Regions from separate parts of the Arthrobacter sp. Cr_A7 genome, predicted to be linked through region 1. Evidence: riboswitches for the same ligand, from Rfam matches in the RefSeq annotation. Region 1 holds a riboswitch; each other region holds the start of a gene.
The links. Region 1 has a riboswitch for thiamine pyrophosphate ahead of thiD (bifunctional hydroxymethylpyrimidine kinase/phosphomethylpyrimidine kinase). Riboswitches for the same ligand answer to the same signal wherever they lie in the genome.
Positions count from the first base shown of each region.

Region 2: it holds a riboswitch for thiamine pyrophosphate, as region 1 does, so the genes downstream of both, P2Q66_RS08755 (ECF transporter S component) here and thiD (bifunctional hydroxymethylpyrimidine kinase/phosphomethylpyrimidine kinase) in region 1, are expected to answer to the same signal.
Region 3: it holds a riboswitch for thiamine pyrophosphate, as region 1 does, so the genes downstream of both, thiO (glycine oxidase ThiO) here and thiD (bifunctional hydroxymethylpyrimidine kinase/phosphomethylpyrimidine kinase) in region 1, are expected to answer to the same signal.

Region 1 is NZ_JARHXQ010000321.1:2,768-7,145, forward strand. Features, by position in the region: gene P2Q66_RS19420 (Rne/Rng family ribonuclease) at 1-1,831, shown strand, start outside; TPP riboswitch at 1,984-2,081, shown strand; gene thiD (bifunctional hydroxymethylpyrimidine kinase/phosphomethylpyrimidine kinase) at 2,089-3,609, shown strand; gene rplU (50S ribosomal protein L21) at 3,908-4,216, shown strand; gene rpmA (50S ribosomal protein L27) at 4,278-4,378, shown strand, end outside.
Region 2 is NZ_JARHXQ010000141.1:17,454-21,831, reverse strand. Features, by position in the region: gene P2Q66_RS08770 (DUF4383 domain-containing protein) at 1-186, opposite strand, end outside; gene P2Q66_RS08765 (hypothetical protein) at 302-508, opposite strand; gene P2Q66_RS08760 (heme-degrading domain-containing protein) at 505-1,056, opposite strand; TPP riboswitch at 1,143-1,281, shown strand; gene P2Q66_RS08755 (ECF transporter S component) at 1,339-1,962, shown strand; gene P2Q66_RS08750 (ATP-binding cassette domain-containing protein) at 1,962-3,515, shown strand; gene P2Q66_RS08745 (energy-coupling factor transporter transmembrane component T) at 3,512-4,312, shown strand; gene P2Q66_RS08740 (hypothetical protein) at 4,309-4,378, opposite strand, start outside.
Region 3 is NZ_JARHXQ010000230.1:532-4,909, reverse strand. Features, by position in the region: gene P2Q66_RS13745 (RNB domain-containing ribonuclease) at 1-1,174, opposite strand, end outside; gene thiE (thiamine phosphate synthase) at 1,253-1,987, opposite strand; TPP riboswitch at 2,015-2,133, shown strand; gene thiO (glycine oxidase ThiO) at 2,126-3,463, shown strand; gene thiS (sulfur carrier protein ThiS) at 3,460-3,696, shown strand; gene P2Q66_RS13725 (thiazole synthase) at 3,701-4,378, shown strand, end outside.

The DNA.
Region 1 (4,378 bases):
CTCGCTGCCCGGCCGCTACCTCGTGTACGTGCCCGGCGGCTCCATGACAGGCATCTCCCGCAAGCTGCCCGACGTCGAACGCAACCGCCTCAAGCGCATCCTCAAGGACCGCCTTCCGGAGCACGCGGGCGTCATTGTCCGCACAGCCGCCGAGGGAGCGTCCGAGGAAGAGCTGACGCACGACATCAACCGTCTGCGGGCCCAGTGGGAAGGCATCGAAAGCCAGTCCACCTCCACCAAGGTCCTGGCGCCGGAACTGCTCTATGGCGAACCGGACCTCACCATCAAGGTGGTCCGTGACGTCTTCAACGAGGACTTCTCCAAGCTGATTGTTTCCGGCGAGGAAGCCTGGGACACCATCGAGGCCTACGTCACCTACGTGGCGCCGGACCTCGTGGGCCGCCTCGAGAAGTGGACCAAGGACCAGGACATCTTCGCGGCCTGGCGGATCGACGAGCAGATCCACAAGGCCCTGGAACGCAAGGTGTTCCTGCCCTCCGGCGGTTCGCTGGTCATCGACCGCACCGAAGCCATGACCGTGGTGGACGTCAACACCGGCAAGTTCACCGGCAGCGGCGGCAACCTCGAAGAAACCGTCACGAAGAACAACCTTGAAGCGGCCGAGGAAGTTGTACGGCAGCTCCGGCTGCGCGACATCGGCGGCATCATCGTCATCGACTTCATCGACATGGTGCTGGAGTCCAACCGGGACCTGGTGCTGCGCCGGCTGGTGGAGTGCCTGGGCCGTGACCGTACCAAGCACCAGGTTGCCGAGGTCACCTCGCTGGGCCTGGTCCAAATGACGCGCAAGCGCATGGGCACCGGGCTCCTGGAGGTCTTCGGTGAGCAGTGTGAGGCGTGCGCCGGGCGCGGCGTGGTCACCCACGACGATCCCGTGGAGCACCGACGCGCCAACATCGTTGCCGCCGAGCACCACGTGCAGCGTGCCGACAGCCGGCCTGAAGCCCGTGCTGAAGGACACCGCAACGAAGGCCAGCGGACCGACAGCACCCAGCCCGGTGTCCGTCCCGACCGCAAGCGGCGGCGCGGACGCGGCGGCCAGCAGCCTGACGTTGCCCCGGCGGCCGCGGCCGTACACGTGCACACGGTCCACCCGGACCCGTCAGACGCCGAACGCCACGCCAAGGCGGAAGCAACCCGACTGGCCCTCGCCAACATCGCTGCAGCAGCCCACGCGGCCCACCTGCACGACGATGAAGTTGCGGCTGCCCGCCAGGCACAGCCGGCCCAGCAGGCAGCGCCGGTCGAGGCGGACAAGCACGACGCCGATGCCTCCTCCCGTCCCGCCGCTGTCCTGACGTTTGGCGGTGAGAAGGTCGCCCTGCCGTTCGTCGAGCACGCGGAAGAACAGCAGGCGCAACCTGCCCTCACCCTCGACCGGCTCGCTGAAGCCTTTGCGCACCTCGGTGAGCCCGCTCCGGCTGCCGAGGCTCCGGCAGAACAGCCGGAAGCTGCGGTTTCGGCATCGGCAGCTCCGGCACCGGTAGTTTCGGCACCGGCAGTTTCGGAACCGGCCAAGGCCGGGCAGCCGTCCGCCGCCGCAACCGTTGAGAAGGACTGGTCGGACCACACCGTGGAGCAGTCACGGCAGCGGAGGCCACGGCGCAACCGCAGCGCCAGCCGTGCCCAGGGGGCTGCCAACGAGACGTCCGTCCAGCACCACGAGAGCGTCCCCGCAGCCAGTGCAGGCCACTCGCATGCCGCGAAGGCGCCGGAACCGGCTGCCGCCTCCGGTGCGGACACTGCAGGCGCCAAGCAGGCCGAGGCTCCGATCATCCTCGGTGTGGGAGTTCCTGCTTCCGAGCTCTAACCGCAGGCAGCACAAACAAAAACCCGGATGCCCGGAATCGCCCTCACGGCCGGTTCCGGGCATCCGGCGTTAACAGTGTTTCGGCCCGGACCAGGTTCCAGAAGCAGCGGCACGTCACCTTCGGTGCGTCGGCGGCAAAACGGCTAGGCTGGGGAACCGACACGGGGTGCCGCGCGAAGGGCCGGCTGAGATCCACACCCGTTGAACCTGTCCGGCTAGTACCGGCGAAGGGATGTCTCTTGTCTTCGACTCTTGCAATGCCCGCGGAAGCTCTCCAGTCCACTCCTGTCCTGCCGGATTCCGGCCGGGACCTGCCCCGTGTCCTGTCCATTGCGGGTTCGGACCCCTCCGGTGGAGCGGGTATCCAGGCGGACCTCAAAAGTATTGCCGCGCACGGCGGGTACGGCATGGCTGCCATCACAGCCCTCACGGCACAGAACACCCGCGGCGTGGAAGCCGTCCACGTCCCGCCGGCTTCCTTCCTGGCCAGCCAGCTGGACGCCATCAGTGACGACATCACCATCGACGCCGTGAAAATCGGCATGCTTGGGGACGCCGCCGTCATCGGGGTGGTCCGGGTATGGCTCGAAAAGGTGCGGCCCGCCGTCGTGGTCCTCGACCCGGTGATGGTCGCCACCAGCGGCGACCGGCTGCTGCAGGAATCAGCTGAGGCTGCGCTCCGCGACCTGCTGCCGCTCGCCCATCTCCTCACGCCCAACCTGGCCGAGCTCGCCATGCTGGTGGGCGAAAGCCCGCAGGATTCCTGGGAAGGCGCGCTCGATCAGGGGAAGCGCCTGGCAGCTGCCACCGGGACCACCGTGCTGGTGAAGGGAGGCCACCTGGCCGGGGCCGAATGCCCGGACGCGCTGGTCAACATGAACGGATTGCTGGGAGCAGAAGTCATCCAGGTGCCGGGGGAGCGGGTGGCCACCCCCAACAGTCACGGCACCGGCTGTTCGCTCTCCTCGGCGATGGCCACTGTCCAGGCGCGGCTGGGGGACTGGGAGGCATCGCTGCGGGAAGTGAAGCCATGGCTGGCAGGCGCGTTGGAAGCCTCCGGACGCCTGGACGTGGGAACAGGGAACGGGCCGGTCCACCATTTCCACCACCTGCGCCCCGTCCCGCCCGCCGGAGGATTCGCGGCGCGGCTGCGGGCCGAAGCCGACGAGGACCTCAAGGCGATCTACGGGCTGGACTTCATCCGCGGACTGGCCTCCGGAAGCCTCCCCGAAAAGGAGTTTGCCTACTACCTGGCCCAGGACGCCATCTACCTCAACGGCTACTCCCGCGTCCTGGCACGGGCAAGTGCCCTGGCACCCACCGAAACGGAGCAGGTGTTCTGGGCTGCCTCCGCGCGGCAGTGCCTGGAAGTGGAGTCGGAACTGCACAGGTCCTGGCTGAGCACCCGCCCCGTCCAGGCGAAACTGGGTCCGGTCACCAAGTCCTACGTGGACCACCTGACGGCTGCATCGGCGTCGGGCAGCTATGCAGTGCTCGCGGCCGCCGTCCTTCCCTGCTTCTGGCTGTACGCCGAGGTGGGCAAAACACTCCATGCCCGGTTTGTCGCCGCGGGCGAACCGGCAGCGCACCCCTATGCTGACTGGCTCCGCACCTACGCCGACGATGAATTCGCCGAAGCAACCCGCACGGCCATCACCATCGTGGACGGGGCCGGGCGGAACGCCTCGGATGCCGAGCGGGCGGCGATGGTCACCGCCTTCCGGCAGTCCTGCCGCCTGGAAGTGGACTTCTTCGACGCGCCGCGCCTCCACTCCTGACCGGCGGGCGGGCGCCCTGCCGGTAGTATGGTTGGGCGCGGTCCCGCCGCCGGGTTGGCCTGTGGTTCCTATCACAGCCAACGCGCCGGAACCAGCCTCATTTGCGGCCGAAGACGAAATTAGCGTAGTCTAGTTCTTCGGTGCTTACGCCAACACTTGGGTTATGACCCCTTCGGGGATAGCTCACGGATTCCCCCGGGGAATCCACGGCGTTGAGGCACAGCGGAAACCCAGCCAATTCAGAGCCGGGCACCGCACGCAAATTTAGTAATAAACGTCGAGAGAAGTGAGTTCCCAAGTGGTGTACGCGATTGTCCGCGCAGGCGGCCGCCAAGAGAAGGTTTCCGTTGGAGACTTCGTTACCCTGAACCGCGTCGCCGGTGGAGCTGGCAGCACCATTGAGCTGCCCGCGCTGCTCCTGGTAGACGGTGACAAGGTCACCTCCGCCGCTGCTGACCTGGCCAAGGTGACCGTCACGGCTGAAATCCTCCAGGACCTCCGCGGTCCTAAGATTGTCATCCAGAAGTTCAAGAACAAGACCGGTTACAAGAAGCGCCAGGGTCACCGTCAGGAACTGACCAAGGTCAAGATCACTGGCATTCAGTAACCACCGGTTACTGTTCAGGTTTTTCAGCAGATTCCCCAGAATTTAGAGGCAGGCATTTCAGATGGCACATAAAAAGGGCGCGAGCTCCACTCGCAACGGTCGTGACTCCAACGCTCAGTACCTCGGCGTCAAGCGCTTCGGCGGCCAGGTAGTTTCCGCAGG
Region 2 (4,378 bases), on a different contig from region 1:
GGATACCTGGAACACACCCAGCAGCAGCGCCCCTGAACCGGGCCCTGCGAAACCGAGGGAATCATAGTTGCGGGTAACTCCGGGGACGAATCCCAGGATGCCAACGAGCAGGAACCCGGCGCCGGCGGCAATGGCAGACCACTGCAGGGCGGTTCGGACGCCCGGTGGGCGGGTGCTGACTGCCATGTCCTGTACTCCTCTCACGCCTGAAACAATATAGTAAGCATGATTACTAATAAAAGCTAAGCAGGCTTTGTTTCTGCGTTGAGGGATACGGAACCTTCCCCGTTCCGTCCTTTTCTTACGCCGGACCGGTCCAGGTGTAAGGGTTGGGGTGCTGCCCGCCGCTGGGGCCCTGCTCGTACCCCTGTTGCCATGCCTTGCCGACGGCGGACACCAGTTCGGCCAGCAGCGGATAGTAGGGATGGTCCGGGCCGATGAAGATCATCTCGTCCTCGGCTTTGTCCAGTGCCGCCCGGACGGCGTTGTCAGCGGGCCTGCCGGTCATGCCGGGCCGTCTGCCCCTGCCGGGCGCAGCACCTCACGCATGGCCTCCACCACCAGGTCATGGTCCTGCATCTGCGGGAGCCCGGAAACGGTGACGGTGGCTACCGCGCCCACACCGGAGACATAGACCGGGAAGGACCCGCCGTGCGCGGCGTACAGGGTTTGGTCGAACCAGCCCTGGTCCTCGATCCGACCGCCCCGGAGCCGGCCGCGAAGCCCCACCAGCAGCGAGGGAACCTCATACCGGGCGGCGGTGCGCTGCTTCGCCCGGATCCAGTGTTCGTTGTCCGGGGTGGCGCCGGGCAGGGCCACATGGAACAGGACCTGATCGCCTTTGGTGATGTCGATCGCGATGGGCAGGCCACGCTCCTTCCCCAGTTCCACAAGGAGAAGTCCAAGGTTCAGCGAGTCGTCCAGGGAGAAGCCGGGGAACTGGAGCTCATGGATCTCCCCCTCGATGCGGCCGATGAGGGCCTGCAGCGATCCTTCCGGCTGCGCGGCGTCAGAGTCCGGATCGAAGTCGGTCACATGCGGCTGATTAGCAGTCATGGCCCACAATCTACCCCTGTCCCGGTGTAAACTGGACTCCGCCCAGCAGGGCAGTTCTACCCAAGCATCATTCCATTCAGAGCATTACTTAACGACAGGGGAGCGCCGCCGTCGGGCACTGGCCAAGGCCGGGAACCGGAGGTGGGCGCTGAGAGTGCGGACAGCCGCAGACCCTCGAACCTGATCCGGTTAGTACCGGCGCAAGGGAGTCGAGTTCTCGAAGTCCGGCAACGGCAGTAGCCGCTTGCCGTGCTTTCCCCTCCTGTTTCCCAGGAGGATCACATGAGCACTGCAGCAATCAAGAAGACCACCAGCAAGTCCTGGCGCGTCGTGGACATCGTGGTGGCGGCCCTGATCGCCATCGCCGGCGGCGTCATCTTCTGGGCCTGGTCCCAGGGTGCGGCCGCGGTTTCCGCGCCGATGAACGCCGTTTACCCGCCCCTGACCGGCCTGATCGCCGGCGGCTGGATGATCCCGGCGGTGCTGGGCATGCTCATCATCCGCAAGCCCGGCGCGGCATTGTTCTGCGAAACCGTCGCAGCCACCGGAGAGCTCCTGATGGGCTCACAGTACGGCGCCTCCGTGCTGTTCTCGGGCTTCGTCCAGGGCCTAGGCGCGGAGATCATCTTCGCCATCTTCGTGTACAAGAAGTTCAACCTGCCCGTTGCGCTGCTGGCCGGCGCGGCGGCGGGCCTCTTCTGTGGCCTGAATGATTCCTTCGCGCCGTGGGGCTGGAACATCGCCTACTCGGGCGGCGACAAGCTGGCCTACATCATCTTCACCGCGATTTCCGGAGCGGTCATCGCCGGTGCACTGTCCTGGATCGCCACCCGGGGACTGGCGAAGACCGGGGTGCTGAGCTCCTTCGCCTCGCGCAAGGCAGCAACGGAGCCCGTCCTCTCCTGATGCAGGCACCTTCGCACCAGGCCGGGGCCGGAGCAGTGCCGCCGGCGGCCATCACCGCCCGCGGCTGGGGGTGGCGGCATGCCGGCCGCCCCAAGCCCGCGGTACACGGCCTTGACCTCGACATCGCGCCGGGGGAGCGGGTGCTCCTGCTCGGCCCTTCCGGTGCCGGCAAATCCACCCTCCTGCATGCCCTTGCCGGGGTTCTGGGCGACGCGAACGACGACGGCGAGGCGGGCGATTCGGACGAGTCAGGTTCGCTGCTCGTCGACGGCGTGTCCCCCCGCGGGCAGCGCGGCCATGCCGGGCTGATGCAGCAGGACCCCGAAACACAGGTGGTCCTCTCCCGCGTAGGCGACGACGTCGCCTTCGGCGCCGAAAACCTTGCCGTGCCCCGTGATGCCATCTGGACCCGCGTGCAGGAGGCGCTTGACGACGTCGGCCTGTCCCACCTGCCGCTGGACCATCCGACGTCGGCCCTGTCCGGCGGCCAAAAGCAGCGCCTCGCGCTGGCGGGCATCCTTGCGATGCGGCCCGGGCTGATCCTTTTGGATGAGCCCACCGCCAACCTGGACCCGGCGGGTGTGCTGGAGGTCCGCGACGCCGTGGCCCGGTGCCTGGACAAGACCGGCGCAACGCTGGTGGTGGTGGAGCACCGGGTGTCGGTCTGGAAGGACCTGGTGGACCGGATTGTGGTCTTGCAGCCCGGCTCGGCCTCTGATCCTGCGGTACTGCTGGACGGGCCTCCGGACCAGGTGCTGAGTGAGGCGCGGACCTTGCTGATGGCCGCCGGAGTGTGGGTGCCCGGTTATGTGCCTGCCACGCGTGCCCGTGCTGTCGTGCCGGCCGCGGGGACGGGAAATCTCCTGCTCGCCGCCGAAAAGCTGGCAGTGTCCCGGGAACGTCCGCGCCGCAGCGGGTTCCGCAGGATCCCGCCAGTCCCGGTGCAGGAAGACATCACCGCGCAGGTGCGGTCCGGCCAGGCGCTGGCTGTGGTGGGACCCAACGGTGCGGGAAAATCGACGTTCGCCCTGACCCTCGCGGGGCTCCTGGAGCCGGTTGCCGGCAAGGTTTCCGCCACCACCGACTTGAGCCGGGGAGCGGGAATCGACCCCTACAAGTGGAAAGCCGAGCAGCTGATCGAGCGGGTGGGGACGGTGTTCCAGGAACCCGAGCACCAGTTCGTTACCGGCAATGTGCTCGATGAACTGCTGTTCGGGCCCCGGCACCTGGGGCACGGCGAGGATCGCGTTGACGAACTGCTGGAACGGCTGCGGCTCACCGCGCTGGTGGACGCCAACCCGTACACACTTTCCGGCGGGGAGAAGCGGCGGCTCTCCGTGGCTACGGTCCTTGCAGCGAGCCCGCAGGTCCTGGTGCTGGACGAGCCGACGTTCGGCCAGGACGCCAACACGTGGGCGGAACTGGCATCCTTCCTCTCCGAACTCCTGGACGCGGGCACCGCAGTGGTGTCGGTGACCCACGATGCCGAATTCACCGCCGCGCTGGGCGGGACGGAGCTGCGGATGGCTGCAGCGGAACGGGTGGCACCATGAGGCAGCAGCTGAACCTGCGTGGCAACCACGCCCTCCTCACCCGCGCCAATCCGCTCAGCAAAGTGGCCGCCGTCGTCCTCATCACGGTGGTGCTGGCACTGTCCATCGACTGGGTCTCGGCCTCGGTGGCGCTGTTTTTTGAGTTCCTGCTGTTTCCGCTTGCCGGCCTGACCCTGACGCTGCTGTGGCAGCGTGGCTGGCCGCTCATTCTCGCCGCTGCCGTGGGCGGCTGGAGCACCTCCGTCCTTGCCGCGGACAGCGGACGGACCCTGATCGACGTCGGCATCTGGACCATGAGCGAGGGTTCCCTGGAGACGGGAATCGGGTTCATGCTGCGGGGCCTGGCCATTGCCCTGCCGGCCGTGCTGCTCATGAGCTGCACGGATCCAACCGACCTCGCGGATGCACTGGCGCAGAAGGCCCGGTTGCCCCACCGTTTTGTGCTGGGCACGCTGGCCGCGATGCGGTTGGTGGGCCTGATGGCTGAGGAATGGCAGACCATCGGCATGGCGCGCCGGGCCCGGGGCGTGGGCTCGCGGGGCACAATTGTGCAGCGCGTGAAAGCGACGCTGGGGCAGAGCTTCGGCCTCCTGGTGCAGGCGATCCGCCGGGCGTCACGGCTGGCTGTCACCATGGAAGCGCGGGGCTTCGGCGGTGGAAGCCGGACGTGGGCCCGCGAGTCCACCTACAGCCTTTTGGACGCCTGGGTGCTGGCGGGAGGCCTGCTCGTGGCGGGCCTGGCCGTTGCCGCGGCTCTCTCTGCGGGCACGTGGAACATGGTGTGGCTGGGAAGCTAGGGTTCCTGCTTGCAGGCATGGTTGTAGTCGAAACCCCGCGCCACGAACTGCGTCAGGACCACCTTG
Region 3 (4,378 bases), on a different contig from region 1:
AGCCTGCCATGATGTCGGGCAGCGACGGCAGCGCCTCGCGCGCCCATGCAGGGACGTTGCCGCCGTTGCTCAGGGCCTCGCAGATCACCAGCACGAAGCGGTCCACCAGCCGGCGCAGCGGAGCGGTGGTGTGGGCGTAGGAGGCACCGATGGCGGACTGCACCGCGTCTTCCGGGACCACACCGTCAAAGGCGGTGTAGGAGGCGCCCCTGAACAGCATTCCCGCCGAATGCATGATGGCCAGCTGCCGGGGATCGGTGGGGTCCAGGGTCCGCAGGTATTCGCCGTAGCTGACTTCCCCGTCCCAAGGTTTGCCCAGCACTTCGGTCTGCAGCCGGAAGTGGTTGAGGGAGCGTTCATCCGGCGCGGGCATGGTGCGCAGGATACCCACCCTCCCTGCCAGCATGAGCTGGGCGGCGGCCATGCCCGTCATCAGCGAAATCTGCGCGTTCCAGTCCTCCACGGGAAGCTGCGGGGCGGCGGCGATGCGGTAGCCGCCGTCGGGAAGCTGGACGATCTCCTGTTCCGGCATGTTCAGGCTGGCGCCTTCACGGGCACGTTCCAGCTCCACGCGCTTGAGGCCAACCTCTTTGAGCAGCTGCAGTACGGGGGTTGCGTTGCCCGAATCCAGCTCAGCCTGCGCCCCCTTGTAGCTGAGCTTGGCCCGGCTGCGCATGCGCGCCCGCTTCACGGCGACGGAGGTGACTTCGGCGTCGCTGTCCAGCCGGAAATCCCAGACAAAGGCGGAACAGTCCTGCCCCGGCAGCAGGCTCCCGGCTCCCTCGCTGATGACTTCCGGATGCAGCGGAATCCGGCCGTCAGGGGCATAGAACGTCTGGCCGCGGCGCCGTGTTTCGGCGTCCAGGGGCCCGCCGGGCGTCACGAAGGAGGGAACATCGGCGATGGCGTACAGCACGTGGTACCCATCGCCGTCGGCCTCGATGAACAGGGCCTGGTCCAAATCCGTGGACGATGCAGGATCGATGGTGATAAACCCGACCCCGGTGAGGTCATAGGCCGGCAGCTGCAAGGCCGCGACGGCCGCTTCGGCATCCCTGACTGCGTGTACGGGGTATGGGCCGGGCAGTTCCAGTTCGGTCCGCAGGGCACCCAGGGCTTCCTCGAGGGCATTGTTGTGCTCGTGGACGTTGGGAGCCAGCCGATGATGTGACACGAAAATCAGCCTAGCCCGAAGAACCCCGATTTTGCATGGCATTGACGCCGCACGGGGCTGCGCCGTGTTGCGGCGTCTTTAGGGTGTGGCCCCGTCCAAGGCAGCGAGAAGGGCGGCGGCAGCGGCGGCAGGGTCATCGGCTTCCGTGATGGCACGCACCACAACGATCCGGCTCGCTCCTGCTTCCACAACCTGGTCCACATTGGAGTGGTCGATGCCGCCGATGGCGAACCAGGGCACCCCGCTCCCGGCCTCGGCCGAGGCTTCGGCGGCGTACTTCACCAGGTCCAGCCCGACGGCGGCCCTGCCGGGTTTGGTGGGCGTGGCCCAGACCGGTCCGACGCAGAAGTAGTCAAGCGCGGACGGTCCGGCTGCGGCAGCGAGGGCGGCGTCCACCTGCCCGGGGGCATGGCTGGAAAGCCCGATGGCGGCGTTGCCGTTGAGCAGGGTGCGGGCTGCATCCAACGGAAGGTCCTTCTGACCGATGTGGAACACCGGCGCACCGGACAACACGGCGATGTCCGCCCGGTCATTCACAGCCCACAGCCGGCCATGGCGCTGCGCCGCTTCCTTCAAAACCGCCAGCAGCTCCAGCTCCTCGGCCGCCTCGATGGCCTTGTCCCGCAACTGGATGATGTCCACGCCGCCGGCAAAGGCAGCATCCACGAACTGCCCGAAGTCCCCGCGGTCCCGGCGGGCATCAGTGCAGAGGTAAAGCCGGGCGCTGTTCAGGCCTGCAGTGCCTTCGGCATGGGTAAAGGCATCGGCGGCGGGGACTGCGGCAGCGGGGGCAGGGGACTGGGACACATTCATGGCTGCAAGCCTAGTTCCTCTACACTGGCCTCGTACTGCGGGAGCCCGCGGCAGCTGTCATAAAGCGCCGGGCTGAGAGGGCGTCAGAGCCGACCGCTTGACCTGATCCGGTTAATGCCGGCGTAGGGAAGGAGACACATGAGCACCCCAAACGTTGCCCCGCCCGGGGCTTCCTCCGGCGCCACCCGTGCCGACGTGGCCGTGATTGGCGGCGGAGTGGTTGGGCATGCCATCGCCTGGGAGGCGAGGCGTTCCGGACGGTCCGTCGTGCTGATCGATGACGCGCCCGGAGCCGGGGCCAGCTGGGCGGCTGCCGGAATGCTGGCGCCGGTGAGCGAGCTGCACTACCAGGAGGAGGACCTCCTGGAGCTCATGCTTGCCTCCTCCGCCCGGTGGCCGGGCTTTGCCGCGGAACTGGCCGCCGCTTCCGGCGAAAGTCCCGGGTACCTCACGACGCCGACGCTCGCCGTGGGTGCCGATGCTGCCGACCGCCGCGCCCTGATGGATTTGCGCGGGGTGCAGCAGGCCAGCGGCCTGTCCGTGGAGCCGTTGACTGTCAGGGAGGCCCGACGCCGGGAACCGCTGCTCAGCCCTGCCATCGCCTGCGCACTGGACACTCCCGCGGACCACCAGGTGGATCCCCGGCGCCTGGTGTCCTGCCTGCGGCGCGCGCTCGCCGCGCATGGCTCCGCCGTCGAAAGTAATGGAACAGACGTGGCGGGGGCCATCGACGGCTACGCCGTGCCGGACCGGGCCGCCGGGCTGGTCTGGGCGGACGGGGCAGTGGCCGGGGCCCTGCTCGCAGGCGGCGGCACGGTCCTGGCCCGCGAAACGATCGTTGCCAACGGCCTGGATGCCGCAGCCCTGGCGGGCCTGCCCGACGGCCTGCAGCTGCCGCTGCGGCCGGTGTATGGGGATATCCTGCGCCTGGCAGTGCCCCGACACCTCCAGCCGCTGGTGACCTCAACCGTCCGCGGGCTGGTCCACGGCGTCCCCGTGTATATCGTCCCGCGGCAGGACGGGACGGTGGTGATCGGAGCCACCCAGCGTGAGGATGCCCTTGCCGCAACACAAAGCGCACCGGCGGCCGGTGCCCGGGCTGCAGCGGGCGCTGTATCAGCAGGCGGGGTCTACCAGCTCCTCCGCGATGCCCAGGTCCTGGTGCCCGCCGTCGCCGAACTCGAACTGCTGGAATGCACAGCACGGGCGCGGCCCGGCACCCCGGACAACGCCCCGCTGCTGGGCCGGGTGCCGCTGGCCGGCGATCCGGCAGCCGGGGAATCCGCACACGTTGCGGGACTGATCATTGCCACCGGATTCTTCCGGCACGGCGTCCTCCTGGCCCCCGCAGCGGCGGCCATCTGCCGGGACCTTCTGGACGGCACGGCGGACGTCCGCTGGCAACCGTTCAACCCGGGCCGGTTTTCCGTGCGAGAACCGGCCGCCACCATCTTCAACATCAAGGAGACAGCATGAACATCACCCTGAACGGACAACAACATACGGTGGCTGACGGGGCCTCCATCACCATGCTCGTCAGCCAGGTCACCGGCCGCCCGCTCGCCGCTGATGGCCAGGCCCGCGACGGCGGCAAACTCGGCGTGGCGGTGGCGCACAACGCGCAGGTAGTACCCCGGAGCCAATGGTTCGCAACAGCGCTCGCCGACGGAGACGACGTCGAGCTCGTCACGGCAGTGCAGGGAGGCTGAGACCATGACCGAAACCACCACCATCACACCGGCCGGCGCCTCCGGCATGGACGACACACTGGTCATTGACGGCGTACCCCTGGCATCGCGGCTCATCATGGGCACCGGCGGCGCCCCAAGCCTGGACGGCCTCGGAGCCGCGCTCCTGGCATCCGGGACAGCACTGACCACCGTGGCCATGCGCCGCTATTCGACCGCGGAAACGGGCTCGCTTTTCCAGCTGCTCGTGGACCACGGCATCCGGGTCCTCCCCAACACCGCCGGCTGTTTCACGGCCCGTGATGCGGTCCTCACCGCCGAACTGGCCCGCGAGGCACTGGAAACCGACTGGGTGAAGCTTGAGGTCATCGCCGATGAGCACACCCTCCTCCCGGACGCCGTGGAACTGGTGGACGCCACCGAACAGCTGGTCAACCGCGGGTTCAAGGTGTTTGCGTACACCAACGATGATCCGGTCCTGGCGCTTCGCCTGGAAAACCTGGGTGCCACCGCGGTCATGCCCCTGGGATCACCCATCGGCACCGGGCTGGGGATCCTGAATCCGCACAACATCGAGCTCATCGTGTCCCGCGCCTCCGTCCCGGTGGTGCTCGATGCAGGCATCGGAACGGCGTCGGATGCCGCCCTTGCCATGGAGCTTGGCTGTGACGCCGTGCTGCTGGCCACCGCGGTGACCCGGGCG